DNA from 3 places in the Sphingobium sp. MP9-4 genome. Region 1 is predicted to be linked to each of the others. Evidence: riboswitches for the same ligand, from Rfam matches in the RefSeq annotation. Region 1 holds a riboswitch; each other region holds the start of a gene.
The links. A riboswitch is a leader RNA that binds a small molecule or an ion and turns the genes downstream of it on or off. The one in region 1 is predicted to bind cobalamin.
Positions count from the first base shown of each region.

Region 2: linked by a shared signal. The riboswitch ahead of cobW (cobalamin biosynthesis protein CobW) and the one ahead of A0U87_RS20800 (TonB-dependent receptor) in region 1 are both predicted to bind cobalamin.
Region 3: linked by a shared signal. The riboswitch ahead of A0U87_RS03100 (cobalamin biosynthesis protein CobG) and the one ahead of A0U87_RS20800 (TonB-dependent receptor) in region 1 are both predicted to bind cobalamin.

Region 1 is NZ_LUFI01000070.1:132-10,624, reverse strand. Features, by position in the region: gene A0U87_RS20840 (hemerythrin domain-containing protein) at 1-307, opposite strand, end outside; gene A0U87_RS20835 (Fe-Mn family superoxide dismutase) at 487-1,101, opposite strand; gene rnk (nucleoside diphosphate kinase regulator) at 1,522-1,926, shown strand; gene ispZ (septation protein IspZ) at 2,069-2,722, opposite strand; gene ftsY (signal recognition particle-docking protein FtsY) at 2,712-3,650, opposite strand; gene mtaB (tRNA (N(6)-L-threonylcarbamoyladenosine(37)-C(2))-methylthiotransferase MtaB) at 3,650-4,891, opposite strand; gene dapF (diaminopimelate epimerase) at 4,894-5,706, opposite strand; gene A0U87_RS20805 (threonine/serine dehydratase) at 5,747-6,754, opposite strand; cobalamin riboswitch at 6,894-7,136, shown strand; gene A0U87_RS20800 (TonB-dependent receptor) at 7,307-9,151, shown strand; gene A0U87_RS20795 (iron ABC transporter permease) at 9,138-10,142, shown strand; partial or broken gene A0U87_RS20790 (ABC transporter ATP-binding protein) at 10,136-10,493, shown strand, end outside.
Region 2 is NZ_LUFI01000082.1:692-11,184, reverse strand. Features, by position in the region: gene A0U87_RS22835 (Lrp/AsnC family transcriptional regulator) at 1-412, opposite strand, end outside; gene phhA (phenylalanine 4-monooxygenase) at 507-1,373, shown strand; gene A0U87_RS22825 (amino acid aminotransferase) at 1,370-2,581, shown strand; gene hppD (4-hydroxyphenylpyruvate dioxygenase) at 2,592-3,632, shown strand; gene hmgA (homogentisate 1,2-dioxygenase) at 3,625-4,941, shown strand; gene fahA (fumarylacetoacetase) at 4,938-6,230, shown strand; gene maiA (maleylacetoacetate isomerase) at 6,227-6,871, shown strand; gene A0U87_RS22800 (Rieske (2Fe-2S) protein) at 6,868-7,245, shown strand; cobalamin riboswitch at 7,276-7,518, shown strand; gene cobW (cobalamin biosynthesis protein CobW) at 7,695-8,747, shown strand; partial or broken gene cobN (cobaltochelatase subunit CobN) at 8,747-10,493, shown strand, end outside.
Region 3 is NZ_LUFI01000014.1:63,031-73,523, reverse strand. Features, by position in the region: gene A0U87_RS03120 (pectate lyase) at 1-1,470, shown strand, start outside; gene A0U87_RS03115 (cadherin-like domain-containing protein) at 1,632-6,155, shown strand; AL1L pseudoknot at 6,503-6,619, opposite strand; partial or broken gene A0U87_RS03105 (transposase) at 6,515-6,900, opposite strand; cobalamin riboswitch at 7,400-7,612, shown strand; gene A0U87_RS03100 (cobalamin biosynthesis protein CobG) at 7,892-8,944, shown strand; gene A0U87_RS03095 (precorrin-8X methylmutase) at 8,944-9,573, shown strand; gene cobI (precorrin-2 C(20)-methyltransferase) at 9,570-10,292, shown strand; gene cobJ (precorrin-3B C(17)-methyltransferase) at 10,289-10,493, shown strand, end outside.

The DNA.
Region 1 (10,493 bases):
CGCGCCAGTCGCGGGTGATCCGCTCATCGGTCCAGCCGGCCATGTAGCGAGCGAAGCTCTCGGCCAGCGCGCCGATCTCGGCCTGGATGCGGGCGGCCGTGGTGCGGACGCGATCGTCGCCCTGGCGCTGGAGCATGGGGTAGAGAATGCGGTCTTCCAGCGCGAGATGGGCCATCAGCTTGCGCGCCAGTTGCCAGCGCAATGCGCTCACCGCCCGAGGCTGGTCGGGATCAGCGATCGCCTGGCGCAGTTGCGCGGCGATCAGGGCGATCTCCTCATGCTGCGTGCCCAATTCGTCCATGTTCATCGCGATCCCCCTGCTGGCCAGGTTCGATCATGCACCGCCCGCCGTTAAGGGGGCATTGGGAGCCGGGACAGGCAAAGCGCATAAAGCCTGTAAAAAAGAAGACCGCCCGGCGCCTGCGCACCGGACGGTCTTTCTGTCATCGATCCTGTGGAGCAGGCCCCGATTGGAGCCTGCCGCGATCAGGCCGGCTGGTCGGCGCGGCTGGCGCCCTGGCCGTCAAGATTGAGGGCAGCGAAGTCCCAGTTGATCGCTTCCTTCAGCAGCTTTTCGGCATAGGCCGGGCGCAGGTTGCGATAGTCGATATAATAGGCATGTTCCCACACATCGAGGATCAGCAGCGGGGCGTGGCCTTCATGGGCGACCGGGGTGTCGGCGTCATGATAGCTGGTCACTTCCAGCTTGCCGTCCTTCAGGATCAGCGCGGCCCAGCCGCTGGCGAAGTGGCCGACGGCCTCTGCCTTGAGCTTCTCGATCAGCGCGTCGACCGAACCGAAGGCTTCCTCGATCTTGGCGAGCAGTTCGCCGGTCGGGGCGGTCTTCACCGGCGACAGCGAGTTCCAGTAGAAGGTGTGGTTCCAGATCTGGCCGACCTGGTTGAACAGGCCGCCCTTGGACGACTTGATCAGTTCGACCAGCGACTTGCCCTGCAGGCTCTCGTCGGCGGCGACCAGTTCATTGGCCTTCACGACATAGGCATTGTGATGCTTGCCGTGGTGGAAGTCGAAGGTTTCGACCGACAGGATGTCGCCAAAGGCGTCCTTGGCATAGGGAAGGTCGGGCAGAACAAAGGCCATGGCGGAACTCCTCGGGTTCGTTATGGGGCGGCTCGCAGTGATGCTTGCGATGCCGGTTTATCATATGGTCCATGCGGGGCGTGGACGCCTCCGTCGCTTCCCATATGCGCACCCAACGCCCAAGAAAACCAATATGTGCCTATTGCGAAACGATCGCAGAAACGGGCGGTTGGTGGGCCTTTGGACGGGATGGGGCAGTATGGCAGCGGGCGGTGTTTCTTGACAGGCGGGGCCGTGCCGAACATGATCGCAACCATGCCGTTCAAGGTCATCTTTGCACGCTTCCGCCATCATGGGGGACAGCTTCTCGCGGGCCATCCGCCCCGGACCTGACAGGCGCGCTGCCGGCAGGTCCGGGGCACCCTTCTTGACGCCTTGCGCCCGAGCACCGGGCGCACCCCCCTATCAGGAAGTTTTCCCATGACCCTGCAACAGAAGTGGGCGGCCGTGCCGCCGATCCATATTGTCGAATCCGAAGCCGACATGATTTCCGATCTGGCCTGGGCGGCGCGCGACCGCTTCCCCGACGTCAGCCAGTTGTTGCTGGAGGAGGTCGGCCGGGCGCAATTGTGCAGCCGGGCGGAACTGCCGGCCGATGTCGCGGCGATGGGATCGACCATCCTCTATCGCGATGGTGAGCGCGGGGCGCCGCGCCGGGTGGAACTGGTCTATCCCAGCCATGCCGATGTGGCGCTGGGCCGGATATCGATCCTGACGCCGGTCGGCGCCGCGCTGATCGGGATGCGGGCGGGTAATGCCATATTGTGGCCGGACCGCGACGGCCATCTGCGCGACATTCTGGTGGACGAGGTGGTGCAGGCCTAGGGCCAGTCTTGCCCCACATCCGTCATCCTGACGGAAGGCACTCCTGAGCTTGTCGAAGGATCAGGATTCATTCTGCACTAAGCCCGAGAGCGAGCGCAGAATGGATCCCGGATCAAGTCCGGGATGACGCAGTTTTTTGGGGTCAGCCCTGCGGCGGGGTGGTTTCGCCCACCTCGTCGCTATCGAGGCCGTCGTCCAGGGTCAGGCCGTGGCGCAGCAGCATCGGGATGTTGGCGCCGGCGAAGACGACCGAGACGATGGTCACGCCCCAGACCTTGACCGCGAGCCAGGTGTCGAAGCTCATCGACCGGCGCATGAGTTCGTTGGCGACCGCCATGGCGACGAAGAACAGCGCCCAGTTGCGTGACAGCTTGCGCCAGCCTTCCTCGCTCAGCCCGTCATAGGCCGCCTGGAGCAGATATTTGAGCAGCGGCTTGCCGCGCAGTAGCCCGGCTAACAGCATCAGCGCGAAGAAGGCGTAGATGATGGTCGGCTTCAGCTGGATGAAGCGCTGGTCGTGGAAATAGATGGTGAGGCCGCCGAAGAAGAGGATCAGCAGCGCCGAGAGCCAGAGCATCGGCGAGACCCGGCCGAGCTTCACCTTGGAGATGATCACGGCGATGACGATCGCGGCCATGAAGGCGGCGGTGCCAAAGCTCATGGCGGTGATCGGGTTGCCCGCACCCCAGAACCAGCCCGCGCCCTTGTAGCTCAGGAAAAAGACCAGCAGCGGCCCGAAATCGAGCGCGAGGCTAAGGCTGCCGCCATGGGCGGGCTTCTTGGCGTCAGCGGGCATAGGCCGTCCCCGCGATCGCGCGTGCCATGTCGCCGGCATCGAACGGGCGCAGGTCCTCGATCTTTTCGCCCACGCCGATGGCGTGGATCGGCAGGCGATATTTCTCCGCCGCCGCGACCAGCACGCCGCCGCGCGCCGTGCCGTCGAGCTTGGTCATGACCAGGCCCGTGACCTGCGCGGTTTCCTTGAAGACTTCGATCTGGTTCAACGCATTCTGTCCCGTGGTGGCATCGAGGACCAGGACAACGTCGTGCGGGGCGGCCGGGTTCAATCGGCCGAGCACGCGGCGCACCTTGGCCAGTTCGTCCATCAGTTCGGTCTTGTTCTGCAGGCGGCCGGCGGTGTCGACGATCAGCACGTCGATGCCGGTGGCCGTCGCCTGCTTGACCGCGTCGAACACGATGCCCGCCGCGTCGCCGCCTTCCTTGCCGGCGACGATGGGCACGCCCAGCCGGTCGGCCCAGACCTTCAATTGGCCGATCGCGGCTGCGCGGAACGTGTCGCCCGCCGCCAGCATCACGCCATAATCCTGTTCCAGGAAATTATTGGCGAGCTTGGCGATGGTGGTGGTCTTGCCCGATCCGTTGACACCGATGACCAGGATCACCTGGGGCCGCGGAAAGGCTTCGATCTCCAGCGGGCGGGCGACCGGGGCCAGCACCTTCTCGATCTCCTCCGCGATGATCTCGCGCAGATATTCCTCGGTCAGTTCCTTGTTGTAGCGCCCCTCGGCCAGGCGATCACGAACCCGGCCGGCCATGGCCGGGCCGAGATCGGACATGATCAGGGCTTCCTCGATCTCGTCGAGGGTCTGGTCGTCGAGCGCGGCCTTGGTGAAAAGGCCGGTCAGATTCTCGCCGAGCTTGTCGGATGTGCGCTTGAGGCCGCCGAAGAGGCGGTCGCGCCAGCTGGTGCCGGTGTCAGTCATTATTGCGCCTCTTGCGCGATCAGCGCGCCATTCTCAAGGCCGCTGATGCGGGCCGCGACGATCGTGGAGGGGGGCTGGGGCGTGGTGAAGCGCACCGGCGCGAAATTTTCCGCATGGCCCGACAGGCCATTGCGTTCGACCAGCACCGACTGGCGAGTGCCCACCAGGCGGGCGAGCCAGGCATCGCGCTGGGCCGTGCAGGCGTCGCGCAGCAGGGCGGCGCGGGCCTTGATGGTGGCGCGATCCAGCTGGGGCATGCGCGCGGCCGGCGTGCCGGTGCGCGGTGAATAGGGGAAGATATGGCCATGGACGATGTCGCAATCGGCGACCAGCGCCAGGCTGTTGGCGAACATGGCGTCATCCTCGGTCGGGAAGCCGGCGATGATGTCGGCGCCGATGCTGATGTCCGGGCGGGCGGCCTTCACCCGCTCGACGATGCGCACGGCGTCGGCGCGGGCATGGCGGCGCTTCATGCGCTTCAAGATCATGTCGTCGCCGGCCTGCAGCGAGAGATGCAGATGCGGCATCATGCGCGGCTCATGGGCGATGAGGTCGAACAGCCGCTCGTCAATCTCGACACTGTCGATCGAGGAGAGGCGCAGCCGGGGCAGGTCCGGGACATGCTTGAGGAGCCGTTCAACGAGTTGGCCGAGCGAAGGGCTACCTGGCAGGTCCGGGCCATAGCTGGTGACATCAACGCCGGTCAGCACGATCTCGCCATAGCCCGCGTCGACCAGTTGCTTCGCCTTGTCGATCACCGCGCCGGCGGGCACGGAGCGGCTGTTCCCCCGGCCATAGGGGATGATGCAGAAGGTGCAGCGATGGTCGCAGCCATTCTGCACCTCCAGAAAGGCGCGGGCATGTTCGGCAAAGGCGCTGGCCATGTGCGGCGCGGTGTCGCGCACGGCCATGATGTCGGAGACGTTGACCTTATCCGCCACCGGGGCGAAGGCGGCTGCCTCCAGCTTCTCCCGGTTGCCGATCACGCCGTCCACTTCCGCCATGGCGGCGAAGGTCTGGGGTTCGGTTTGGGCGGCGCAGCCGGTGACCAGGATGCGGGCGTCGGGGCGGTCTCGCCTGGCGCGGCGGATCGCCTGCCGGGTCTGGCGCACGGCCTCGGCCGTCACGGCGCAGCTGTTGACGACGATCAGGTCGTCCTGTGCGCCGGCCATTTCGCGAATAGCCTCGCTCTCCGCGATGTTGAGCCGGCAGCCCAGGGTGATGATGTCGGGACCAGCCACGGTCAGAAGCGGTCCCAGTCCGCCTCGCCGTCGAACACATGGGTGGCGGGGCCGGTCATGCGGATCGTGCCGCCCGGTGCCCAGTCGATCTCCAGGTCGCCGCCCGGCAGGCTGACCGTCACCGGGCCGGCCATCAGCTTGCGCCGGATCGCCGCGACGGCGGTGGCGCAGGCGCCGGTGCCGCAGGCGCGGGTCAGGCCGGCGCCGCGTTCCCAGACGATCAGGCGCAGATGCTGCGGGCCGACGACCTGCGCGAAATTGACGTTCACGCGAGCGGGGAAAAGCGGGTCATGCTCGATCAGCGGGCCGAGCCGTTCGAAATCGACCGCGTCCAGATCCTCGACGAAGAAGATCACATGCGGGTTGCCGACATTGACGGCGGCCGGCGCGGGCAAATCTTCCCAACTGGCCGACATCGTCAGCGTGTCCATCGGATAGCCAAGCGGGATCGCGTCCCAGTCGAAGCGGGGCGCGCCCATGTCGACGCTGGCGCCGCCGTCCACGCCCTTGGCGTCGAGCAGCCCGGCCCTGGTGCGGATCAGCACGTCCTTGCCGACGAACAGCGGTACGCAGCGGGTGGCGTTGCCGCAGGCTTCCACTTCCGAACCGTCGGAATTGAAGATCAGCATCGACACGTCGGCCTGGTCGCCGGTCTCGGCATCGCCGATGACGATCAACTGGTCACAGCCGATGCCGGCATGGCGATCGGCAATGGCGCGGGCGCGCGCCTCCGTCATCGCGACCGGCGCTTGGCGCGCGTCGATCACGACGAAATCATTGCCCAGACCATGCATCTTGGAAAAGCGGCTCATCATGGCGCCGCATTTAGTGCGGGACGGGGCAAAAGACCAGCGGTCAGGCGTTCGGGCCGCCGATGATCGCGGCATAGGTGGCCGGATCGACATTGGCGCCGGAGATGACGAGGGCGGTGGCGCCGTCGGTGGGCGGGGCGAGGCCGGCGAGCATGGCGGCGAGCGCCACTGCACCGCCCGGCTCCACCACGAGCTTGAGCGTGGTGAAGGCGAAGCGCATCGCGTCGCGCACCTGATCGTCGCTGACGACCAGGCCGCCGGCCAGCAGGGCATGGTTGATCGGGAAGGTCAGCGCGCCGGGGCTGGGCGCCAGCAGGGCGTCGCAGATGCTGCGTGCGTCGGGCGAGACGCTTTCCCGCACGCCGCTGGCGAGCGAGCGAGCCGTGTCGTCGAAGCCGGCGGGTTCGACGGCATAGACGCTGATGTCGGGGCGGGCGGCCTTGACCGCCGTGGCCGTGCCCGCGACCAGCCCGCCGCCACCGCAGCAGACGAGTATCTGTGCGAGGTCGGCGCTGGCGGCCTGGGCCTGGTCGAGTATTTCGAGGCCGATCGTGCCCTGGCCGGCGATGATGAAGGGATCGTCGAACGAGGGGACCAGCGTTGCGCCGCGTTCGGTGGCCAGGGCGGTGGCGATTGCCTCACGGCTCTGGGTGAAGCGGTCATAGGGGACGACCTCGGCGCCGAGCGCACGGGTGTTGGCGGTCTTGATCGCCGGGGCATCGGCCGGCATCACGATCGTGGCGGGAATGCCGAGCAGGCGCGCGGCAAAGGCGACGCCCTGGGCATGATTGCCCGAGGACCAGGCGACGACGCCCGCCGCCCGTTCCGCATCGTTCAGCCGGGCGAGGCGGTTATAGGCGCCGCGGAACTTGAACGATCCGCTATGCTGGGCGCCCTCGAACTTCACCAGCACGCGCCGGCCGCACAAATCGTTGAGCGCGGCATTCTCGATCAGCGGGGTACGGACCGCCGCCGGCGCGATCAGCCGCGCGGCATCGGCGACGTCGGCGGCAGTGATGGCCATCAAGGATAGATCTGGCGAATCGGACATGTCGGCTCCTTGGGTCAGAGGCCCCTGCATAGCCGGCCACCAGCACCGCGCAACGATCCGCCGGGGCGATCCTGGCCCGCTTGGCAGGGCTTGTGCTTTGGCTTATGGGGGCCGCGCGCCGGGGCGGTCAAAAGCCCCGGACGCGCATGATCGCGCCGGTGCCCGCAAGGGCTGAAAACGGGAATGCGGTGCGGGGGGCGCAGCCCTTCCAAATCCGCGGCTGTCCCTGCAACTGTAAGCGGTGAGCGCGATGCGCAGGGTTCCCAGGCTCTTCAAAAGGGGAGGGCCGGAACCGGCCACTGGACCGATAGGTCCGGGAAGGCTGGCGCATCGCTGCCCTGACCCGCGAGCCAGGAGACCTGCCGGCGTCTGGTCGCTCTTGCCCTGGCCCAGGGGATGGCCATGGCGCGGTGTTTCCGTCGAGCGACGCCCATGGCGGCCGGGGCCGCATCGGTGCGTGGGGCGGGGCGCTGGCGTCTTCCCGATCCTCACGCAGCGACCGCATGTGCGGACGCCCCGGTTCCAAATCGACGGACGCCGGGGGACGATAAAATGAAGATGTTGGGGATTTCGCTCATCGCGCTGCTGGCCGCTACGCCGGCACTGGCCCAGGATGACGATATCGTCGTCACCGCTTCGGGCATCGCACAGCCGCGCGACGAGGTCGGCCAGGCGATCACGGTGATCGATGCCGACACGATCAGGACGCGCCAGGCGGTCGATGTCGTCGACCTGCTCGCCACCACGCCGGGCGTCCGCTTCAGCCGCAACGGTTCCACCGGCGGCGTGACCGGCGTGTCGCTGCGCGGCGCGGAGACGACCCAGACGCTGGTGCTGATCGACGGGGTCAAGGTCAACGACCCGAGCGGCATCGGCGACGGCTATGATTTCGGCCATCTGTTGACCGGCAATATCCGCCGGATCGAAGTGCTGCGCGGCTCCAACTCGGTGGTCTATGGCAGCCAGGCGATCGGCGGCGTGGTCAATGTGATGACCGGCGCGCCCAGCGAGGGTTTCGAGGTTAACGCCTCGGCCGATTATGGCTATAGCGATACGCTGAACGCCAAGGCCGATGTGTCGGGCACGCATGGCGCGGTGTCGGGCGGCGTCGGCGTCGCCTATTTCAACACCGACGGCATTTCCTCGGTCGGCCGGTCGTTCGGCGGCGTGGAGAAGGATGGCTATGAGAATATCGCCACCAACGCCAAGCTGAAGATCGCTTTCACCGACAGCCTCAGCCTCGACCTGCGCGGCTATTATATCCATGCCGATCTCGACTATGACAGCTTCTTCGGCGCGCCGGCCGACAGCAGCGACGTCAGCAAGCTGGACCAATATGTCGGCTATGCCGGGATCAACCTGGCGCTGCTCGACGGCAAGCTGACCAACCGCGCCGCCGTTACCTGGATGCGCAACGACCGCGACTATTATTTCGTGCGCGGCACCGACCCGGATTATGGCTATTCGGGCACCAATCTGCGCTTCGAATATGAGGGCGTCTATGCCCCGGTGGATCAGGCCAAGCTGATCTTCGGCTATGAGCATGAGCGGCCGGACTATGAGTATTTCGGCTTTGGCGACATAGCGAGTGCGAAGGCGAACATCGACAGCGTCTATGCGCTGGCGGTGGTGAAGCCGCTTGCCGGCCTCGCCGTCACGGGCGGGCTGCGCCATGACGATCATAGCCAGTTCGGCGGCGCGACCACCTTTGGTGCCAACGCCAATTACACGCCGAACGCGGGCGCCACCAATATCCGCCTCTCCTATGGCGAAGGGTTCAAGGCGCCGTCGCTCTATCAGCTCTACGACACCTATAGCGGCAACAGCGCGCTGCGGCCGGAGCGGTCGAAAAGCTATGATATCGGCTTCGACCAGAGCCTGGACGGGGACAAGGCGGTGCTGTCGCTGACCGCCTTCCGGCGCGATACTCGCAACCAGATCAACTATGATTATGCGACCTACACCTATGGCAATCTAGACCGGACCCGCGCCAAGGGCGTGGAAGCGACGCTGACGCTGAAGCCGGTCGAGGCGCTGACGGTGGCGGCCTCCTACTCCTATGTCGATGCGCGCGACCGGTCGGGCGGGGGCACCGACGGCAATCGCCTGCCGCGCCGCGCCGCCAATGCGGTCAGTGTGTCGGCCGACTATCTCTGGTCCTTCGGCCTGTCGACCGGCGCGACGCTGACCATGGTCGGCGACAGCTATGACGACACGGCCAACACGCGCCGGCTCGACGGCTATGCGCTGGCCGGGCTGCGCGCGTCCCTCCCCGTGGGCGACCATCTCGAAGTCTATGGCCGGATCGACAATCTGTTCGATGCGGATTACGCCACGGCCTATGGCTATGGCACCTATGGCCGGTCGGCCTATGGCGGCGTGCGTGTCCGCTTCTAAGGGGCGGCGGCATCCCCTGTTGCTGCCGGGGCTGATCGCCCTGCTGCTGGTCGCGGCCATCGCATCGGTCGCGCTGGGATCGGTGACGATTGCGCCGGGCCGCATCCTGACGGTGCTGGCGGGCGGCGGCGACATGGTGGCGCGGGCGATCGTCATCGACCTGCGCCTGCCGCGCATGGCGATCGGCCTGCTGGTCGGCGCCATGCTGGGCCTGTCGGGCGCGGCCCTGCAGGGTTATCTGCGTAATCCTCTGGCGGAGCCCGCCGTGCTGGGCGTGTCCAATGCGGCGGCGCTGGGTGCGGTGATCGCGCTTTATTTCGGCCTGTCCGAACTGCACCCGATGGCGTTGCCGCTGCTGGCGATCGTCACCGCGCTGGCGGCGATCGGCGCGCTGTTCCTGCTTGCCGGGCCGTCGGAAAGCCCGTTGACGCTGATCCTGGCCGGGATCGCGGTCGCAACGCTGGCGGGGGCGGGGATCAGCCTGGCGCTCAACCTGTCGCCCAATCCCTTTGCCGCGATGGAGATTATGAGCTGGCTGATGGGGAGCTTGGAAAATCGCAGCATCGACCATCTGCTGCTGGCGCTGCCCTGCATCGCGGTTGGCGCGGCGCTGCTGCTTTATGACGGACGCGCGCTCGACGCGCTGACCCTGGGCGAGGATGGCGCGCGGGCGCTGGGCGTCGACCTGTCGCGGGCGCGGCTTCGGCTGATGGCGGGGGTGGCAATCGGTGTCGGCGGCGCGGTGGCGGTGACCGGATCGATCGGCTTCGTCGGCCTGATCGTGCCGCATCTGGTGCGACCGCTGACCGATCGCTCGCCTTCCGCGCTGCTGTTGCCGTCCATGCTGGGCGGCGCGGTGCTGCTGACCCTGGCCGATATCGGCGTGCGCATCATCCCGACCAGCAGCGAGCTGAAACTGGGCGTGCTGACCGCGATCCTTGGTGTGCCGGTCTTCCTCATTCACCTGATGCGGGAGCGGCGGCTATGGTGACCCTGTCGACCGAGCAACTGGACGTCCGGCTGGGTCGCCATCTGGCGGTGCGTGGCGTCCATCTGACCATGGCGCCGGGCCAGTTGATCGGAGTGATCGGCCCCAATGGCGCGGGCAAGTCGACCCTGGTGCGGGCGCTGCTGGGGCTGGTGAAGCCGGCCGCCGGCCGCGCGCTGCTGGACGGGGCGCCGGTCGAGCGGATGTCGCGCCAGGCGGTCGCGCGGTCCATCGCCTATCTGCCGCAGGGCCAGACATTGCACTGGCCCTTGGCAGTCGAGCGGCTGGTGGCGCTGGGCCGATTGCCGCATCTGGGGCCTTTGTCGCGCCTGACCGCCGACGATGAGGCGGCGA
Region 2 (10,493 bases), on a different contig from region 1:
CGCCGACCGAGGGGTGTTTGAGCAGGTTGCGCATCAGGAAATGCTCATAATCGGCGACGTCGGAGGCCACGACCCGCATCAGATAGTCCCATTCGCCTGACATGAGGTAGCATTCCATGATCTGCGGATGCGCCTCGACAAAGGCGTGGAAGGCATCGACGCTTTCGCTGGTGTGGCTCTTCATCCGCACGCTGCACAAAATGTTGACGGCATGACCCAGCTTCTCCGCATCGGCGAGGCGCACTGCGCCCTTGAGCACGCCCATCTCCTCCAGCGCCCGGATCCGCCGCCAGCAGGACGGGGCGGTGCTGCCGACCCGTTCGGCGAGGTCCGCATTGCTGAGCGAGGCGTCGCGCTGAAGCTCTGCGACGATGCGGCGGTCGAGTGCATCGAGATTGACGGATTTGTTCATGATATCGCCGATCTGTGAATTGATTTCCCAAAATCCTTCATAAATCCTGCCCGATTGAAAGGCAATTACGCCGACTCTGTGAGAGATTGGCGTGATGGTAGAGGAGCTTGATCCGCCCACAGGCGCTGCGGCCGACTGGACGATCCCGCAGGCGTGGGACCTCTACAGCGCGGCTGAACATGCGATGTGGGACAGGCTGTTCGCGCGCCAGTCCGCCATGCTGCCCGACCGGGTGGTGCCCGAGTTCATGGCCGGGCTCGACATATTGCGCATCAACCGCCCCGGCATCCCCAATTTCGAGGAGCTGTCCGATCGGCTGATGCGGGCGACCGGCTGGCAGGTGGTCGCCGTGCCGGGGCTGGTGCCGGATCGGATCTTCTTCGAGCATCTGGCCAATCGCCGCTTCGTCGCCGGCCGCTTCATCCGCACCCCCGACCAGATCGATTATCTGCAGGAGCCGGACATTTTCCACGATGTCTTCGGCCATGTGCCGCTGCTTGCGAACCCGGTCTTCGCCGACTATATGCAGGCCTATGGCCAGGGTGGCCTGCGCGCCGCCGACCTGGGTGCGATCGAGCGGCTGGCCCGGCTCTACTGGTACACGGTCGAGTTCGGCCTCATTCGCCGGCCCGAGGGGCTGCGCCTCTATGGCGCGGGCATCGTCTCCTCCTATGGCGAATCCGTCTTCGCGCTCGACGATCCCTCGCCCAATCGGCTCGGCTTCGATCTCAGGCGGCTGATGCGCACCCGCTATCGGATCGACGATTACCAGCAGAGCTATTTCGTCATCGACAGTTTCGAGGAACTGCTGCGCCAGACGGTCGAGACCGACTTCGCCCCGCTTTATGCGCAACTGGCGGGGCAGCCCGATTTCGCCACCGACGCGATCACCGACACCGACATCATCTACACCCGTGGCACCCAGGCCTATGCCCGTGCCCGCGCTTCTGAGGTTCTATGACAGACACGACCCTTCTTGCCCCGGCGCCCGGCCGGTCCCTGTTCGGTGCGCTCGATCGCCAGGCGCCCGACGCGCTGCTGGGGCTGATCGCGCAATATCGCGCCGATCCGCGCACCGACAAGATCGACCTGGGCGTCGGCGTCTATCGCGACGAGGCGGGCGCGACCCCGGTGATGCGCGCGGTGAAGGCCGCCGAAGCGCTGCTGCTGGCTGAGCAGGGCAGCAAATCCTATCTGGGGCCGGAGGGCGACACGGGCTTTGTCGATCTGCTCGCCGCCATCGTCTTTGGCCCGCTTGCCGGGTCCGACCGAATCGCCGGGGTGCAGACGCCGGGCGGCACCGGCGCGCTGCGGCTGGGCGCCGACCTCATCGCCCGCGCCCGCGCCGGTGCCACCGTGTGGATCGGCGATCCGACCTGGCCCAATCATGCGCCGATCTTCCGCGAGGCCGGGCTGACGCTGGCTTCGCACCGTTTCCTGGATGGTGCCGGCGCGGTCGATTTCGACGCGATGCTTGCCGATCTGGCCGCTGCGCAGGCCGGCGACGTGCTGCTGCTCCATGGCTGCTGCCATAATCCGACCGGCGTCGATTTCAGCGCCGATCAATGGGCGGCGATCGCCGATCTGTGCGCGGCGCGGGGCCTGATCCCGTTCATCGACCTCGCCTATCAGGGTCTGGGCGACGGGCTGGAGGCGGACGCCGCTGCCACGCGGCAGATGCTGGCCGCCGTGCCCGATGCGCTGGTCGCCTATAGCTGCGACAAGAATTTCGGCCTCTATCGCGAGCGGGTGGGCGTGCTGTGGGTGCAGGGGGCGAATGCCGCGCTGACCGCGCTGGCCTTCTCCAACATCGTCGCGCTGGCGCGCGGCATCTGGTCGATGCCGCCCGATCATGGCGCGGCGATCGTGCGCACCATCCTGGAACGGCCGGCGATGCGCGCCGAATGGATGAGCGAGCTGGACCAGATGCGCACCCGCATCAATGCGCTGCGCGCTGCGCTGGCCGCGGCCCATCCGCAGCTGGCCGCCATTGCCGGCCAGCGCGGCATGTTCGCGATGCTACCGGTCAGCGCCGCCGCCGTCGCCGCGATGCGCGCCGACCATGGCATCTACATGGCCGGCAATGGCCGCATCAACATCGCCGGGCTGCGGCTCGACACCATCCCCGCCTTCGTTGCCGGCCTTTCGCCGCATCTGCCTTCTGCCTGAGGACCCCGTCATGACCATCGATCCCGCCAACCCGCTGGGCCTCAACGGCTTCGAGTTCGTCGAATTCACCTCGCCCGAGCCCGAGAAGATGGCCGCGCAGTTCGAGCAGCTGGGCTTCACCGCGACCCACCGCCACCCGTCCAAGAATATCACCCGCTACAAGCAGGGGCGGATCAACCTGATGCTCAATCGCGACGATGCCGGGCGGGTCGCTGCGTTCCGTGGCGAACATGGCCCCTCGGCCAGCGCCATGGCCTTTCGCGTTGCCGATCCCGATGCGGCGCTGCGCTGGGCGCTCGACCATGGTGGCAAGCCGACGGACGAGAATGACACCGTGATCCAGGGGATTGGCGGATCCTATCTCTATTTCATGCCCGATGGCGGCGATCCCTATGCCGACTGGGCCGAGTTCCCCGGCTGGCGGGAAGCCGAAGCGCGCAACAATGTCGGCCTCGACCTGCTCGACCATCTGACCCACAATGTGAAGCGCGGCCAGATGCGGGTGTGGAGCGAATTTTACCGCACCCTCTTCGGCTTCGAGGAGCAGAAATATTTCGATATCAAGGGCAAGGCGACCGGCCTGTTCAGCCAGGCGATGATCGCCCCGGACAAGGCGATCCGCATTCCCCTGAACGAGAGCCAGGACGACAAGAGCCAGATCGAGGAGTTCATCCGCGACTATAATGGCGAGGGCATCCAGCATATCGCTCTCACCACCGCCAATATCTATGACACGGTCGAGCGGCTGCGCGCGCGTGGGGTGCGGCTGCAGGACACGATCGAGACCTATTATGAGCTGGTCGACCAGCGCGTGCCGGGCCATGGCGAGGATCTGGAACGTCTGAAGCGCAACCGCATTCTGATCGACGGCAATGTCGGCGAGGAGGGCATCTTGCTGCAGATATTCACCGAGACGATGTTCGGCCCGATCTTCTTCGAGATCATCCAGCGCAAGGGCAATGAAGGCTTTGGCAATGGCAATTTCCAAGCCCTCTATGAATCGATCGAGCTGGACCAGATCCGTCGCGGCGTGATCACCGTCAATGAATGATGCGCCGCCCCGGATGATGAGCGGCTTCGGCAATCATTTTTCGACCGAGGCGGTGGAAGGCGCGCTGCCGATGGGGCGCAATTCGCCCCAGCGCGTGCCCTATGGCCTCTATGCCGAGCAATTGTCCGGCACCGCCTTCACCGCGCCACGATCGGAGAACCGGCGCAGCTGGCTCTATCGCATGCGGCCGGCGGCATCGCATCCATCCTTCGCGCCTTATGATGCTGCAGCCTTGCTGCGCAGCGCGCCGTTCGACGAAGTGCCGCCCTCACCCAACCGGCTGCGCTGGAACCCGCTGCCGCTGCCTGCGGATGACGTCGATTTCATCGACAGCCTCACCAGCTATGCCGGCAATGGCGATGTCGCGGCCGGGCAAGGCTGCGCCGTGCATCTCTACGCCGTGACCGCCTCGATGGTCGATCGCGCCTTCGTCTGCGCAGATGGCGAGATGCTGATCGTGCCGCAGCAGGGCGCGCTGCGCATCGTCACCGAGTTGGGCGTGATCGACGTCGCGCCGTTGCAGATTGCGCTGATCCCGCGCGGTGTCCGCTTCCGGGTCGAGCTGATCGAAGGCGCGGCGCGGGGCTATGTCTGCGAAAATTACGGCGCGCCCTTCCGATTGCCCGATCTGGGGCCGATCGGCGCCAATGGCCTCGCCAATCCCCGCGATTTCGAGGCGCCGGTCGCGGCCTATGAGGATGTCGAGCGGCCATTCGCCCTGATACAGAAGTTCATGGGCCGCCTGTGGATAACCATGCTGGACCATAGCCCGTTCGATGTCGTCGCCTGGCACGGCAATCTGACGCCGCTGCACTATGACCTCACCCGTTTCAACACGATCAACACGGTCAGTTTCGACCATCCCGATCCCTCGATTTTCACGGTGCTGACCTCGCCCAGCGAGACGCCGGGCACCGCCAATATCGATTTCGTCATCTTCCCGCCGCGCTGGATGGTGGCGGAGGACACGTTCCGGCCGCCCTGGTTCCACCGCAATGTGATGAGCGAGCTGATGGGGCTGATCCATGGCGAATATGATGCCAAGGCGGGCGGTTTCGCGCCCGGCGGCGCGTCGCTGCACAATGGCATGGCCGGCCATGGCCCCGACCGCGCGAGCTATGACAAGGCGATCGCTGCCGACCTGGCACCTCAGCGCATCGCCGACACCATGGCCTTCATGTTCGAAAGCCGGATGGTGCTGCGTCCCACGCGCTGGGCGATGGAAAGCCCGCTGCTGCAGCCCGATTATGATGAGTGCTGGTCCGGCTTCCGCAAGGCCCAGCTTCCCCCGATGAACGAGACCCCATGAGCTATTGGCACATAGACGAGACCCATGATCCCGCCCGCACCAGCTGGGTCGACAGCGCGCAGGATCATGGCGACTTCCCGATCCAGAATCTGCCTTATGGCCTGTTTTCGCCCGCAGGAGCTTCGCCGCGCGCCGGTGTCGCGATCGGCGACGCGATATTGGACCTGGCCGCCTGCGTCAGTGCCGGGCTGATCGACTGCGCGCCGCTGCTGGAAGATCAGCTCAATGCGCTGATGGCGCTGCCGGTGGCGGAGCGGGTCGCCCTGCGCCGCCGGATCAGCATATTGCTGTCGGACCCGGCCCATCGCCCGGCGGTCGAGCCGCTGCTGCACCGGGCCGCAGACTGCACGCTGCACCTGCCGGCGCGGATCGGCGACTATAGCGACTTCTATGTCGGCATCCATCACGCCAACAATATCGGCCGCCAGTTCCGGCCCGACAATCCGTTGCTGCCCAATTATAAATATGTGCCGATCGGCTATCATGGCCGGGCGTCCTCGATTCGCCCGTCGGGCGATCCGTTGGTCCGTCCGCGCGGCCAGCGCAAGCCGCCCGAGGCCGAAGTGCCTGTGGTCGGCCCGACTGCCCGGCTCGACTATGAGCTGGAACTGGGCGTGTGGATCGGCGCCGGCAATGATCTGGGCAGCCCGATCCCCATCAGCGAGGCGGCCGATCATGTCGCCGGCTTCTGCCTGCTCAACGACTGGTCGGCGCGCGATTTCCAGGCGTGGGAATATCAGCCGCTCGGGCCCTTCCTGGCCAAGAATTTCCATTCGACCATCTCGCCCTGGGTGGTGACGCCCGAGGCGCTGGCGCCGTTCCGCATCGCCCAGCCGCCCCGGCCGGAAGGCGATCCCGCGCCGCTGCCTTACCTCAGCGATGCCGACGATCAGGCCCATGGCGCGCTGGCGCTGACCTTGGAAGTGTATCTCTCCACCCAGGCGATGCGCGACGCGGGCCAGCCGTCGATGCGGCTCAGCCAGGGGCCGGCGAGCAACATGTACTGGACCGTCAGCCAGATCGTCACCCATCATGCCTCCAATGGCTGCAACCTGATGCCGGGCGACCTGCTGGGCAGCGGCACCATCTCCGCCCCGACGCGCGATGGCTATGGCAGCCTGATGGAAATCAGCAGCGGCGGCCGCGAGCCGATCAGCCTGCCATCGGGCGAGACGCGCAGCTTCCTGGAGGATGGCGACGAGGTGACATTGCGCGCCACCGCGTCGGCCCCCGGCCATGTGTCGATCGGCTTTGGCGAATGCCGCGCGATGATCGTGCCGGCGCGATGAGCGACCTCACCCTTCATGGCTATTGGCGGTCAAGCGCGAGCTATCGCGTGCGGATCGCGCTGGCCCTGAAGGGTGTCGACTATGCGCAGGTCGCCCATGACCTGCGCAGCGGTGCGCAGCGGGCACCCGACTATCAGGCGCTGGCGCCGCAGGGGCTGGTGCCCGCACTGGTGGATGGCGACAGCGTGCTGACGCAGAGCGGCGCGATCCTGGAATGGATCGAAGCGCGCTGGCCGCAGCCGTCCTTGCTGCCCGCCGACCCCGGCGATGCCGCGATCGTCCGTGCCATGGCCGGCATCATCGCCTGCGATATCCATCCGCTCGGCAATCTGCGCGTGTTGCAGGCGCTGCGGCAGGATTTTGGTGCCAGCGAGAATCAGGTCCGCGCCTGGATCGGCCGCTGGACCGGCGAGGGCTTCGCCGCGCTCGAAACGCTGATCGCCCGTCACGGCGGCACCTATGCGTTCGGGGACCGCCCCAGCTTCGCCGACTGCCATATCGTGCCCCAGCTCTACAATGCCCGGCGCTTCGGCGTCGACCTGACGCCCTTTCCGCGGCTGTGCGCCGTGGACGCGGCGGCATGCGCGCTCCCCGCCTTTGCCGCCGCGCACCCCGATCGCCAGCCCGACTCTGACATATGAGCGTCAGTGACACGCGCCTGTTCGCGACGCCGGCGGGTGTGCGCCTCTGCCCGATCGCGCAGATCGCCGATGGCAAGGCGCGCAATTTCGTGCTGCAGATGCGCGCCGGCCGCTTCCATGGCTTTGCCGTGCGGGATGGCGATCATGTCGCCGGCTTTGTCGATCAATGCCCCCATGCCGGCCTGCCGCTCGCGCAGCAGCTCGATGATTATCTGACCCCGGATGGCAGCCATATAAGATGTAGCTGGCACGGCGCCCTGTTCCGCCGCGACGATGGCGCCTGCGTCGGCGGCCCTTGTGTCGGCCAGCGCCTTACGCCCTGGCCGCTCGCCATGGCCGATGGCTGGATTGTCACCGCTGCCCAAAGCGACTAGGAACCGGCCCAGGGACGGCGCTTCGCATCGTCCCGACATGATCGCGCCGGTGCCCCCACGGGGGCTTAAAATGGGAAGGCGGTGCGGATGCCATGGCATCCAAGTCCGCAGCTGTCCCTGCAACTGTGAGCGGCGAGCGTGATGAACAAGGCTGTCCCCGATGCGGGATTAGCAGCCACTGGGCCGGACGCTAAATCATGCGAGGCCTGGGAAGGCCGTTCCTCCCGCTATGACCCGCAAGCCAGGAGACCTGCCAGCGTTTAGGTCGCTCTTGCTTTGGTCCAGGGGATGGCCGGGGCACGGTGTTCCGTCTGAGCGACAGGTTGGCGGCTGGAGCCGCGCGGTCACGCATCTGCGGGCGAACAAGCGCCCGTCCGCGATGCCGGCCGGCCGTGCGTGCGCGCCCGGTTCGCTCCCGCCCCGGTTGCTCCGGCGCGCGAGTATTTGTCATGGCCAACACTGCATCTGCCAAGATTCCGACCACCGTCATCACCGGCTTCCTGGGCGCGGGCAAGACCACGCTGATCCGCCACCTGCTGGAAAATGCGAAGGGGCGCCGCCTGGCCCTCATCATCAACGAATTTGGCGATGTCGGCGTCGACGGCGAACTGGTGAAGGGCTGCAACGACGCCGCCTGCCCGGAAGAGGATATTGTCGAGCTGGCCAATGGCTGCATCTGCTGCACCGTGGCCGACGATTTCCTGCCGACCATGACCGCGCTGCTCGACCGGCCGAGCCCGCCCGACCATATCATCATCGAGACGTCGGGGCTGGCCCTGCCCAAGCCGCTGGTCAAGGCCTTCCAGTGGCCCGACATCCGCACCCGCGCCACGGTGGACGGGGTGGTCGCGCTGATCGACGCCGATGCGGTCGCTGCCGGTCGCTTTGCCACCGACGAGGCGGCGCTGGCCGCCGCGCGTGCCGCCGATCCCAATCTGGACCATGACAGCCCGCTGGAGGAATTGTTCGAGGATCAGCTCGCCTGTGCCGATATGGTGGTGCTGAACAAGAGCGACCTGGTCGATGCCGACACGCTGGCCGCGGTCGAGGCGCAGGTCGATGCCGAGACGCGGCCCGGCGTAAAGATCGTCCGCGCCGCCCATGGTGCGGTCGATATCGGCGCGCTGCTGGGCATCGTCGCGGCGGCGGAGGATGATCTCGACGCCCGGCCCTCGCACCATGAGGCGGAGGGCGAGGATCATGACCATGATGATTTCGACAGCTTCGTCGTCGGCGGCGATGCGGTTGTCGATCCCGACACGCTGGTGGAGGCGCTGTCCGCGCTGATCGCCACCCATGACGTGCTGCGCGTCAAGGGCATGGTCGCGGTCGCGGGCAAGCCGATGCGGCTCGTCGTGCAGGCGGTCGGCCCGCGCATCCAGCATTTCTTCGACCGTCCCTGGCAGCCGCAGGAAGCGCGCCGCACCCAGCTGGTGGTGATCGGCCAGAAGGGGCTGGACCGCGCCGCGATCGAGGCCGACATCCAGGCCGTGCTCGGCTGATGCATCTTCTGTCCGCCACGCCGGGAACGATCAGCGACGGCGAGGAGGCGATCGACCTCGACCAGCCGCCCGGCGACATCGTCATCCTGACCGTGGCGGACAGCGACCTGGCCTGTTTCGCCGCCGCCGCCGCGCGCCTGCCCGATGACGCGCCGACCGTGCGGCTGGCCAATCTGCTGCAGCTCAAACATCCCTATTCGGTCGATCTCTATGTCGAGAAGGTGATCGCCAAGGCGCGCTTCGTCTGCGTCATCCTGCTCGGCGGCAAAAGCTATTGGCCCTATGGCGTGGACGAGATTGCGCAGGTCGCGCGCGAACGCGGCATCGCCTTCGCCGCGATCGCCGACGGGCGCGAGGGCGATCCCGCGCTGGACCTCGCCTCCACCGTGCCGGCGGCGATGCGCGAGCAGTTGCGGGACTATCTGCGCCAGGGCGGCACCGCCAATGCTTTGTCCTTCCTGCGCTGCGCCGCCCGGCTGACCGGCGCGGATGCGGGCGACCCCAATCATCCGCTGCCGATCGCCGACGCGGGCCTCTATTTGCCCGGCCATGACCGGCCCGGCGTGGCGGAACTGCGCGCGACCTGGGTCGAGGGGCGGCCGGTGGCGCTGCTGATCTTCTACCGCGCTTTGGTGGTCGCCGGCACGCTGAGCGCGGTCGATGCGATGGTCGCGGCCCTTGGCGCGCGCGACTTCAACGTTGCCGCCGTGCATGTCCGCGCGCTGCGCGAGCCGTTCGTGCGCGACTGGCTCGGCGGGCTGCTGGCCGACATCGCGCCCGACATCATCGTCAATGCGACCAGCTTCGCCGCCTCGTCGTCGTCCGAGCCGCGCGTGCCGGGCATCTTGGAACAGGCCGACTGCTCGATCCTGCAGACCGCCTTTGCCGGGGTCGAGGAAGGCAGCTGGCGCGGGTCCGCCCGTGGCCTTGGCCCGCGCGACCTGGCGATGAATGTCGCCCTGCCGGAAGTGGACGGGCGCCTCTTCACCCGCGCCGTCGCCTTCAAGGCGGCCGAGCGGTTCGATGAACGCACCCAGTGTGGCATCGTCGTACCGCGCGTGGCACCCGACCGGGTCGCCTTCGTCGCCGATCTGGCGCGCAACTGGGCGGCACTGCGCCGCACTGCGCCGGCCGAGCGCCGGGTCGCGCTGGTGCTGGCCAATTATCCCAATCGCGATGGGCGGATCGGCAATGGCGTGGGTCTCGACACGCCGGCCAGCGCCGCCGCGATCCTGTGCCGGCTGGGTGAGGCCGGCTATGCGATCGGCGACGCCCCGCGCGACGGCGCCGCGCTGATGCGGCTGATGACCGGCGGCGTCACCAATGATCGGGCGTCGCTGGATCGGCCGGGCGAGGTCCGCCTGTCGCTCGATATCTATCGCGCGGCCCTTGCCGCTCTGCCCGACAGCGCGCGTGACGCCATGGTCGATCGCTGGGGACCGCCGGAAGCCGATCCCTTCGTGCGCGACGGAGCGTTTCGCCTTGCCGTCCATCGCTTTGGCCATGTCGCGATCGCGGTGCAGCCGGCGCGCGGCTATAATATCGATCCCAAGAGCAGCTATCATGACCCCGCGCTGCCGCCGCCCCACGCCTATCTCGCCTTTCATGTCTGGCTGGCGCAGGACTTCGGCGCGCAGGCGCTGGTCCATGTCGGCAAGCATGGCAATCTGGAATGGCTGCCGGGCAAGGCGGTGTCGCTTTCGGCCGACTGCTTCCCCGAAATCTGCGCCGGGCCGGTGCCGCAAC
Region 3 (10,493 bases), on a different contig from region 1:
GCCGAGGCGTCGGGGCCGCGGACCTGTGTCTTTCGTGTCAGCGGCACGATCGTCGTCGACGACTGGATCAAGGTGATGCAGCCCTATCTGACGATCGCCGGACAGACCTCTCCGGGGGGCATCGCCATCCGCATCCGCAATTCGCTCAATTCACCGATGCTGGTGCAGACGCATGATGTCGTCATCCGCCACATCCGCCTGCGTCCCGGCGCATCGGCCAAAGCGTCGGATAATGTCGATACGATCCAGATCAGCGGCGCTGCCCATGACGTGATCCTCGATCATCTGTCGACCTCCTGGCCGACGGACGAGGGTATCAACATTGTCGGATCAGGGGATGTACCCTTTCCCTGCGGCGAGACGCGCGACATCAGCGTGCAATGGTCGATCCTGTCCGAAGGGCTGAATGATGCCAATCGCGGTCCGCACAGCCGGGGCAGCTATTTCGGCTATGGTGCCCGCAATGTCAGCTTCCATCACAATCTGATCGCCAGCAATGTGCGGCGCAACCCGCTGGTCAACCTGCGCGGCAATTTCGACATGATCAACAATGTGATCTACAATTCGCAGCAATATAATGGCGAATTCTACACCCGCTTCGGGGCGCTGGCGATCAACATGATCGGTAACGTTGCGGTTGTGGGGCCATCCTCGCAAAAGACCAATCAACTCTATCTGGCCGCCTATTTTCGTGATTATCCCGCGCCGTTCGATATCTATGTTCGGGATAATGTCGACATCCACCGTCCTGCCAACAATGGCGATCAGCGGCTCGTCATGCCCTCGCGCGACTGGCAATATATCCGGGCTGCACCAGTCTTTCCGGTGTCGCTGTCGCCTGCGGCCATCACCGGGCCGGGGCAGGCCTATCGCGACATCCTGGCTTTTGGCGGCGCGACCAGGCCGGTTCGCGATACCGCCGATAAAAGGCTCCTGAACGACATGGCGGTCTGCAAGGGGCAAATTCTCAACGCGCCGTTCCAGGTCGGTGGCTGGCCGGTCCTGCCGGGTGGCGCCGCGCCAATGGATCAGGACAAGGATGGCATGGCCGACAATTGGGAGAGCGCGCATGGCCTGTCGCCGGCGGACGGGCGCGATGGCGCACAGATCGCCTCCGACGGCTATTCCAACCTCGAACATTATCTTTCCTCTCTGGCAGGCGACGATATCGTGCAGCGCGCGCCTTCGGCCATGCTGCCCGATCCGACCTGTGGCTTTGCGATCAAGGATGTCGGCCCCTTGCCCGAAATCAGCATCAAGGCGCAGCCGAGCCAATTGGCGGCGGCGGGGACGACGACGCTCAGCTGGACCGGCCAGAACATCAAGAGCTGCAAGCTGCTGGGGCTGGGCGTTCCGGCTAACGGATCGCGGCATGTGACGGCGGCCCGGACGACGACCTACCAGATTGCCTGTATCGGCCCCCAGGGGGGCGATGCGATCGATACGGTGGTGGTGCGGGTCGGTCCTTAAGTAAATCTCCTAAAGGGGTAGGGTGGGCCTATCCCGATGGCATGATTCCACCCGGAATTTTCATGTCGTCGGCTTCTGCGCTGCGTTAGCCTTTCGCGATGGCGGGCGGACTGGGAAGCGCGCCTGTCCAACCGCAATCGGTGAGAGGAGTGCCACGGGCCATGGCGACGGGAGCCTATTTGCTGGGATCCAGCGAGTTCCGCATCAATTCGGTTCTGAGCGGCATACAGACCGATGCTTCGGTTGCGGCGCTGTCCTCCGGCGGGTTTATCGTCACCTGGACCGACGCAAGCAGCGACGGCAGCGGGACCGGCATCCGGGCCCAGCGCTATGATGCGAATGGCGTGGCGGTCGGCAGCGAATTCCAGGTCAACAGTTCGACGCTCAATGCGCAGGATTCCTCCGCCGTCACGGCGCTGGCTTCGGGTGGCTTCATCGTCACCTGGACCGACAATAGCGGTCAGGGCGGCGATGCCGACAAGACCAGCGTCAAGGCGCAGATGTACGCCGCCGATGGCAGCAGGGTCGGCGGCGAATTCCTGGTCAACAGCACCACCCAGATGGGACAGTCCAATTCGGTGGTGACAAGCCTGGCCTCGGGCGGTTTCGTCATCAGCTGGGTCGACGCCAGTGCCACTGCGCCGGACGCCAAGGGCACGGGCGTCCGCGCCCAGATCTATAATGCCAGCGGCGCGAAGGTCGGCGGCGAATTCCTCGTCAACAACACCATCACCAACAGCCAGCTCTCACCGGCGATAACCGGTCTGGCCTCGGGCGGCTTCGTGGCGACCTGGGTCGATTACAGCGCGCTGGGCGGCGACAGTTCGGCGACCAGTATCAAGGCCCAGCTCTTTACCGCCAGCGGTGCCAAGGTCGGCGGCGAATTCCTGGTCAACAGCGCGACGGCGGCGACCCAGGATCAGCCGGTCATCACGTCCCTCTCGAACGGTGGCTTCGTCATCGTCTGGCGCGACCTCAGCCTTCAGGGAGACAGCAGCGCGTCGGGCATCAAGGCGCAGATCTATGACGCCGCCGGCAATCGCGTCGGCACCGAAATGCTGGTCAACAGCACCACGCTCAATTCGCAGGATCAGCCCACGGTGACGGCCACGGTCGATGGCGGATTTGCGGTCAGCTGGCGCGACAACAGCATCCTCTCGTCGGATGCCAGCGGCTTTGGCATCAAGACGCAGATATTCGATGCCTCTGGCGATCGGCTCGGCGGCGAATTCCAGATCAACGGCATCACCGCCGGCAATCAGGAAATGCCGACGATCGTCGCGCTGCAATCCGGCGCGCTGCTGGTGACATGGACCGATTATAGCGGCCAGAGCGGCGACAGCGATGGATCGATCAAGGCTCGGATATTGACCCCGACCACCGCCGCGATCAGCGATCTGACCCTGTCCAATACGACCCTGTCGGAAACGGCGGTCGAAAATACCAGCATCGGCAGTCTCAGCGCCAATGGCGCATCCAATGCAGTCTATAACTACCAGATACTCGATGATTCCACCGGCGGCGCCTTTGCGGTCTACAAGGACAAGCTGGTGGTGCAGGACAGCCTGCTGCTGGATTATGAGACGTCCACTCAGGCGACCCTCACCATCCGCGCCACCGATACGTTCGGCAACAGCTTCGACAAGGTGGTGACGCTCAACCTGACCGATGCGGTCAATGAACAACGCTATACCGGCGGCACCGAACAGCTTGCCAACAGCATGACCACCGGCAGCCAGCAACAGGCTTCGGTCGTCGGTCTTGCCGATGGCCGCTACGTGATGGTGTGGAGCGATGGCAGCGCGCAGGGAACGGATACCAGCGGCAGCGGTATCAAGGCGCAGATCGTCGACGCCAATGGGGTCAAGGTCGGATCGGAATTTCTGGTCAATGTCGCGACCCTGAACGGCCAGGACGGCGCCGTGGTCGGCGCGCTCGCGTCGGGCGGTTTCGTCGTCAGCTGGGTCGATGCCAGCCTGACGGGCGGCGATGCCTCGGTGTCCAGCATCAAGGCACGCGTCTATGATGCCAGCGGCAATGCGACCGGCACCGAATTTCTCGTCAACACGGCCACCGCCAACGCCCAGCGCACACCCGCCATCACCGCGCTTTCCTCGGGCGGCTTCGTCATCACCTGGGCCGATTCCAGCCTGCAGGGTGGAGACGCCAGTTCGACATCGGTCAAGGTCCAGGTCTATGATGCCGCTGGCAACCGGCTGGGCACGGAATTGCTGGTCAACACCAACACCGCCAACGCGCAGGATACGCCGGTGGTGGCTGCACTGTCCAACGGCGGATTCGTTGTCAGTTGGCATGATTCCAGTCTTTTGGGCGGCGACAACAACAAGGACGCGGTCAAGGCCCAGATCTTCTCGGCCAGTGGCAGCAAGGTCGGCAGCGAATTTCTCGTCAATACGACGACCGCCGGCAATCAGCAGCAGCAGGCGATCATCGGCCTTGCCAATGGCGGTTTCGCCATTGTCTGGGCCGACAATAGCGGCGTTGGCGGCGACAATGACTATTATGGCCTGAAACTGCAGATATTCGACGCCAGCGGTGCCAAGGTCGGCGGCGAAAAACTGGTCAACACGACCATAGCCGGCGGCCAGTTGGCGCCCAGCATAAGCACCATGGCCGGCGGGAATATCATGGTCAGCTGGTCCGACTATAGCGGCGCGGCCACAGAAAATGGCACCGCAGGGATCAAGGGACAGATTTTCGACATCAACGGCGCCCGCATTGGTGGCGAATTTCTCGTCAATACTGAATCCCTCGGTGCTCAGGCCGATCCGGCGGTCGCCGGTGGCACCGATGGCGGCTTCGCGCTGGTATGGACCGATTATAGCGGCCAGGGCGGCGACAATCTGGGAACATCGGTCAAATATAAGCTGTTCGAACCGCTCGGCCCGCAAGGTGGCCCACCCGCGCTGATCGCCACGGCGGACAGCGTGGCCGGCGTGGAGGATCAGAGCATCACAATCCTCGCCTCGACCCTGCTCGCCAATGATGTCGATGCGGAGGGGTTGCCCATCTCGCTGGTCGGTGCATCGGCGATTTCCGGCGGCACGATCTGCCTCGATACCGATGGCAATATCGTTTTCACCCCTTATGCCAATTTCAGCGGCACGGCACTCTTTTCCTACGAGGTCGTCAACACCGTCGGGGTCGATGCGACCGGGCGGGTGAGCGTGGTCGTGGCCGGCGTCAATGACGCCCCCACCGCGAATGCCGACATTGTCAGCGTATCGGAGGACGGCTCCACCTTCTCGTCGGCCACCTTGCTGGCCAATGATGTCGATCCCGATCCGGGCGATGTGTTGATGCTGCAAGCCCTGCCGGCGACCACAACCAACGGTGTCGCGCTGACCCTGTCGAACGGGACGATCAGCTATGCGTCCGGTTCGGCCTATCAGTCACTGGCCGTCGGGCAGAGCGTCACTGATTCCTTCACCTATACGGTCAAGGACAATGCCGGCATGCAATCCAGCACCACCGTGACGCTGACGGTGATGGGCGCCAATGATGCGCCGACGACGCTGGCGCTGACCGGGAACATGGTGAATGAAAATGCGGCCAACGGCACGACCATAGGCACATTGAGCGCAAGCGACATCGATAGCGGCGATGTGCTGACTTTCAGCCTGACCAACACGGCGGGCGGACGCTTTTCGGTGGATGGGGCAACGGGGCTGATATCGGTCGCCAATGGCAGCTTGCTCGATTATGAAACGGCGACCTCCTACCAGGTGGTCGGCCGCGTGACCGACAGCCAGGGGGCCTATGTGGAATCGAATTTCACCATCGGCCTCAACAACATGCCAGAGCCGAAATATTTTATCGGCGACAATGGCGTGAATATCTTCACCGCTGCCACCAACGATCTGTGGACGATCAACGGGCTGGGCGGGGCCGATGTGCTGACCGGCAATGCCAGCAGCGACATCCTCTACGGCGGTTCGGGGAATGACACGCTCGACGGCGCTGGTGGCGCCGATATGCTCTATGGCGGCATCGGCAACGACATTTTCTATGTCGATAATCTGGGCGACCGGATCGTCGAATATTATGGCGAAGGCACCGACATTGCTTATGCCAGCGTCGATTTTACGATGGAAGACAATCTCGAAAAGCTGACGCAGACCGGCTCGGCCAGTATCGCGGTGGTCGGCAATGATTTCGCCAATACCCTGACCGGCAATGGCGGCAACAACCTGATGCGCGGCAGCCTGGGTGGCGATCTCATCGTTGGCATGGGCGGCGATGACGGCATCTATGGCGAAGAAGGCAACGACTTCCTGCAGGGCAATGACGGCAATGATCTGCTGGTCGGCGGCGCTGGCCTTGATGAGCTGACCGGCGGGGCAGGGTCGGACAGCTTCCTGTTCGATTCGCTGACCGTATCGGCCGATCGCGACACGGTGAAGGACTTTACGCCGGGCGAGGACATGCTCGTTTTCGCGCGCGGCATCTTCACCGCCTTTGCCTCGATGCCGAGCGGAAGCCTGCCGTCATCGGCCTTCTATGCCGGAACCGCGGCAACCGCACCGGACCAGTATCTCGTCTATAACAAATCGACCGGCGCGCTATATTACGACCCCGACGGCTCCGGCTCCCAGGCAATGGTCCAGGTCGCCTTCCTCAGCACAAAGCCGACGCTGACGTTCCAGAATTTCGGATTGGCGTAGCACTCGTCTGACAGGGGGGAGGAAATGCAGCGCCGCTTGTTGCGGCATTGCCGGCGCAGCACCAGGTCCGGAAAACGTGCGGGCGCACGGCGTCAATGCTGCATCGGTCGGCGGCAAGGTGAGCACATGCGGAGCCGGCCGGCTTATTGAAATCAGGCGTGTCTACGGTGAGAACGGTACCGTAGATCATGCAATCGCCACACGTCCGGTCAGGCAGGACGGGCCCCAGCAGAGTGGTTTCCAGATCTTTTTCCGTGTGCATCCCGCAGGGGCGGGGGCGGCCTTGCCGGGAATGCGAGAGGAGTCGACGGATCAGGCCGCTGTGCGATGCGCTCGTGATAGGTGGATGGGGCGATCTACAGGATGCTGCAGATTGGCTCGACCCCATAGGCATCGCGGTAATCGTCGATGAACGCGATCATCGCTTGAACGGGCGGTCGAGCTCCGCCTGGGCAAAATATGCCGATGCCTGGCGCAGGATCTCATTGGCCTGTCGCAGCTCGCGGACCTCGCGCTCCAGTGCCTTCATCTTGTCGGCTACCTCGGTCGGGACGCCCGCGCGCTTGCCGCTGTCGACCTCAGCCTTCTTCACCCACTCATGCAGCGTCTGCGGAACGCAGCCGATCTTCTCCGCAATCGAAACCACCGCTGCCCAGCGAGAGGGGTAATCACGTTCATGATCGATCACCATACGCACCGCGCGCTCGCGGACTTCCGGCGCAAACTTGTTCGTTGTCTTGCTCATACAGGCTCCACCTTCTCAGGAGTTGGAGCCTCCGGCAAACCCGGCGCGGTTCATTATAGGGGGATAGCCCGTTGCTACGCGAACGGCAGCTTCATGCGAGCTGGCCATTTGACCTTACCCTCCTGCGCGAGTTCCTCTGTCACAGTGGTGCAAATAGCTTGATGCTTGATGCGCCTAGGATGTGGCTGGAGAGCGAAAAATCCGGGTTGTCGATTGTGCCAACACGCTGTAGCAACAGGGTGTGCAGCCGTTGGCTGTACGCCAGCGTTTTCAAGGCCTTGTAGGGCGTGAGAATTTGACTGGGGCTCCTGCCGCCCCAGCCATAATTTCGGTATCCGACGCCGCGTCGCTTTCCTTGCTTCCGGTTTCCGTTTCGGCATCCTCCGTCGGTATGCCTTGGGCGTCGAGCCGGCAGCGGGACTGCCGATACACATTCCATGTCTTGGCGAAGCCCGATGTTTCGACTAGGGCATCATCGATGCGCCGGTTCATGCTGGTGCATTGCATAACTGACGCCGGTGTTCCGCAAGGAACTTAATCGGGAATGCGGTGCGGGGGCCTGGCCCCTTATTCCGTGGCTGTCCCTGCAACTGTAAGCGGATAGCGCGATGCACGAGCCCATGAGGGCAGCCACTGGACAGAGCGTCCGGGAAGGCGTGCATCCCGCAACGACCCGCGAGCCAGGAGACCTGCCGGCGTTTCGGTCGCTCTTGTCCTGACCCAGGGATTGGTCATGGCACGGTCTCTCTTCCGTCTGGGCGGCGAAGCGTGTGGCTGGGGCTGCACGGCCGCGTGGTGTCGGGCGCCTGTCGCGCCTGCCTGCCACCTCGCGCCGACCGGCGATGCCGGCAAGCCCCGCCTGGTTGCGTCCCGGCGCGCGGAGGATGTGCCTGTGAGCCAGACCGGCGCGGGCAGGGATAGGGCGACCGCGAACCATGCGGTGGTCCACGGGCCGGCCGTTCGGGGCTGGTGTCCCGATGCCTGGCGCCCGATGGCGGCGGGCGACGGGCTGATCGTGCGCGTGAAGCCGCGCTTCGGCCGTCTTTCGGCCGACGACCTGGCGGCGCTGGGCGAAGCGGCGATCGCCCATGGCAACGGCCTGATCGACATGACCCGGCGCGCCAACCTCCAGATCCGCGGCGTGCGCGACGATAGCTGGCGTTCCTTGCTCGACCGGTTGCTCGATCTTGGCCTGGTCGACCACGATGCCAGGCGCGAGGGCGCGCGCATGGTGATGGTCGCGCCGGACTGGCGCGAAGGCGACGACAGCCATCGCATCGCCCGCCAGTTGCTCGATCGCCTGGACGAACTACCGGACTTGCCGGGCAAGATGGGCTTCGTGATCGATGCCGGCGCCGCGCCGCTCCTGTCCGGCGAAGCGGGGGATTTTCGCATCGAGCGGGCGCGGGACGGCGGCCTGATCTTGCGTGCGGAGGGGCGGGCACAAGGCGTGCCGGTGGACAGCGGCGGCGAAGTGGATGCGCTGCTCGCGCTAGCCCGATGGTTCGTGGAGAGCGACGGCGCGCGCGTGGGGCGCATGGCCCGGCATGATGCGCCCCTGCCGGATTGGGCAACGAGCACGGCAGAGGCGGCGTCGCCGAGTGCTCGGCTGATGCCCGGCGCATGGGATGGCGGCATGGCCTACGGTCTTCCCTTCGGCCGGATCGACGCGCGGCATCTTCTCGACGCGCCGGCCATGCGGCTGACCCCGTGGCGCATGCTGCTGGCCGAAGGGCAACTGCCCGGCCTGTGCGCAGACGCTGCCGACCCGCTGATCCATGTGGAGGCTTGCCCCGGCGCGCCTGCCTGCCCGCAGGCGAGTGTGGAGACGCGCGATCTCGCCCGCCAGCTGGCCCCCCATGTGGCGGGCCGCCTTCATGTCTCCGGCTGCGCCAAGGGCTGCGCCAGTTCGATTCCGGCCGACATCGTGCTGACGGGGCGGGACGGGCGCTACGACCTGGCCTTCCATGCCCGCGCAGGATCGGCGCCCGTCCGTCCTGACCTCACCGCCACCGACCTTCTTGCCCATTTCGGAGCCTGTTGATGCCCCATGATTATGAGAGGGATGGCGCGGCGATCTATCGCCAGTCCTTCGCCACCATCCGCGCCGAAGCCGACCTCGGGCGCTTTGCTGCCGAGGAGGAGCCGGTCGCCGTGCGCATGATCCATGCCGCGGGCATGGTGGACCTGGCGGCCCATATCCGCTTTTCGCCGGGCTTTGCAGCGGCGGCGCGGCAGGCCCTGGCCGCAGGGGCACCGGTGCTGTGCGATGCGCGCATGGTGTCGGAAGGGGTCACGCGCGCGCGCCTGCCCGCCGACAATGCCGTGCTCTGCACCCTGCACGACACCGCCGTGCCGGACATGGCGCGGGCGATGGGCAATACCCGATCCGCCGCCGCGCTGGAATTGTGGCGGCCGCATCTTGCCGGGGCACTGGTTGCCATCGGCAATGCGCCCACGGCGCTGTTCCACCTGCTCGACATGCTGGAGGATCCGGCCTGTCCGCGCCCCGCAGCGATCATCGGCTGCCCGGTCGGCTTCGTCGGCGCGGCGGAATCCAAGGCGGCACTGTGGGCGGCGCAGCCGGTCCCCTGCTGCGTCGTCGACGGGCGGCTTGGCGGCAGCGCGATCACGGTCGCGGCGATCAATGCGCTGGCGAGCCGCGCGGAATGAGCGGCACCGTCTATGGCGTGGGCCTTGGCCCCGGCGCGCAGGACTTGCTGAGCGTGCGCGCCGACCGGCTGGTGCGGGGGGGACGGCATGTCGCCTATTTCCGCAAGGCCGGCCGACCGGGGCAGGCGCGCCGCATCGCGCAGGGCATGTTGCGGGACGATGCAATCGAACTGGCGATGGAATATCCGGTGACGACCGAAATTCCGGTCACCGATCCGCGCTATAACGACTGCCTTGCCGCCTTCTATGCCGATTGCACCGGCCGGCTGCTGGCGATCGCGGAGGCGGGCGAGGATGTGGTCGTCTTGTGCGAGGGCGATCCCTTTTTCTACGGCTCCTTCATGCATCTGCACAGCCGGTTGGCGGGGCTGGTCCCGGTCGAAGTGGTCCCCGGCATCATGGGCATGTCGGGCGCGTGGAATGCGACCGGCCTGCCGATCACCTGGGGTGACGATGTGCTGACCGTCGCGATGGCGACGCTGCCGGAAGAGGAACTGGTCCGCCGCATCCGCGATACCGACGCGCTGGTGGTGATGAAGATCGGCCGGCACCTCGCCAAGCTGCGCCGCGCGGTGGCGGCGGCCGGGCGCAGCGATGAAGCATGGCTGGTCGAACATGCCGCCATGCCGGAACAGCGCGTGACCCGGCTGGCCGATGTCGACAGGGTCACGCCCTATTTCTCGATCCTGCTGATCCACGGCCAAGGGCGCCGGCCATGAATCTTGCGGCGGGAGAGGGGGGCTGGATCGCGATCGCGGGGCTTGGGCCAGGGGGCGAAGCGCTGGTGACGCCGGAGGTCGACGCCGCGCTGGCTGCCGCGACCGACGTGGTGGGCTATATCCCCTATGTCGCGCGGGTCGCGCCGCGTGCGGGGCTGGCGTTGCATCCTTCGGACAATCGGGTGGAACTGGACCGGGCGG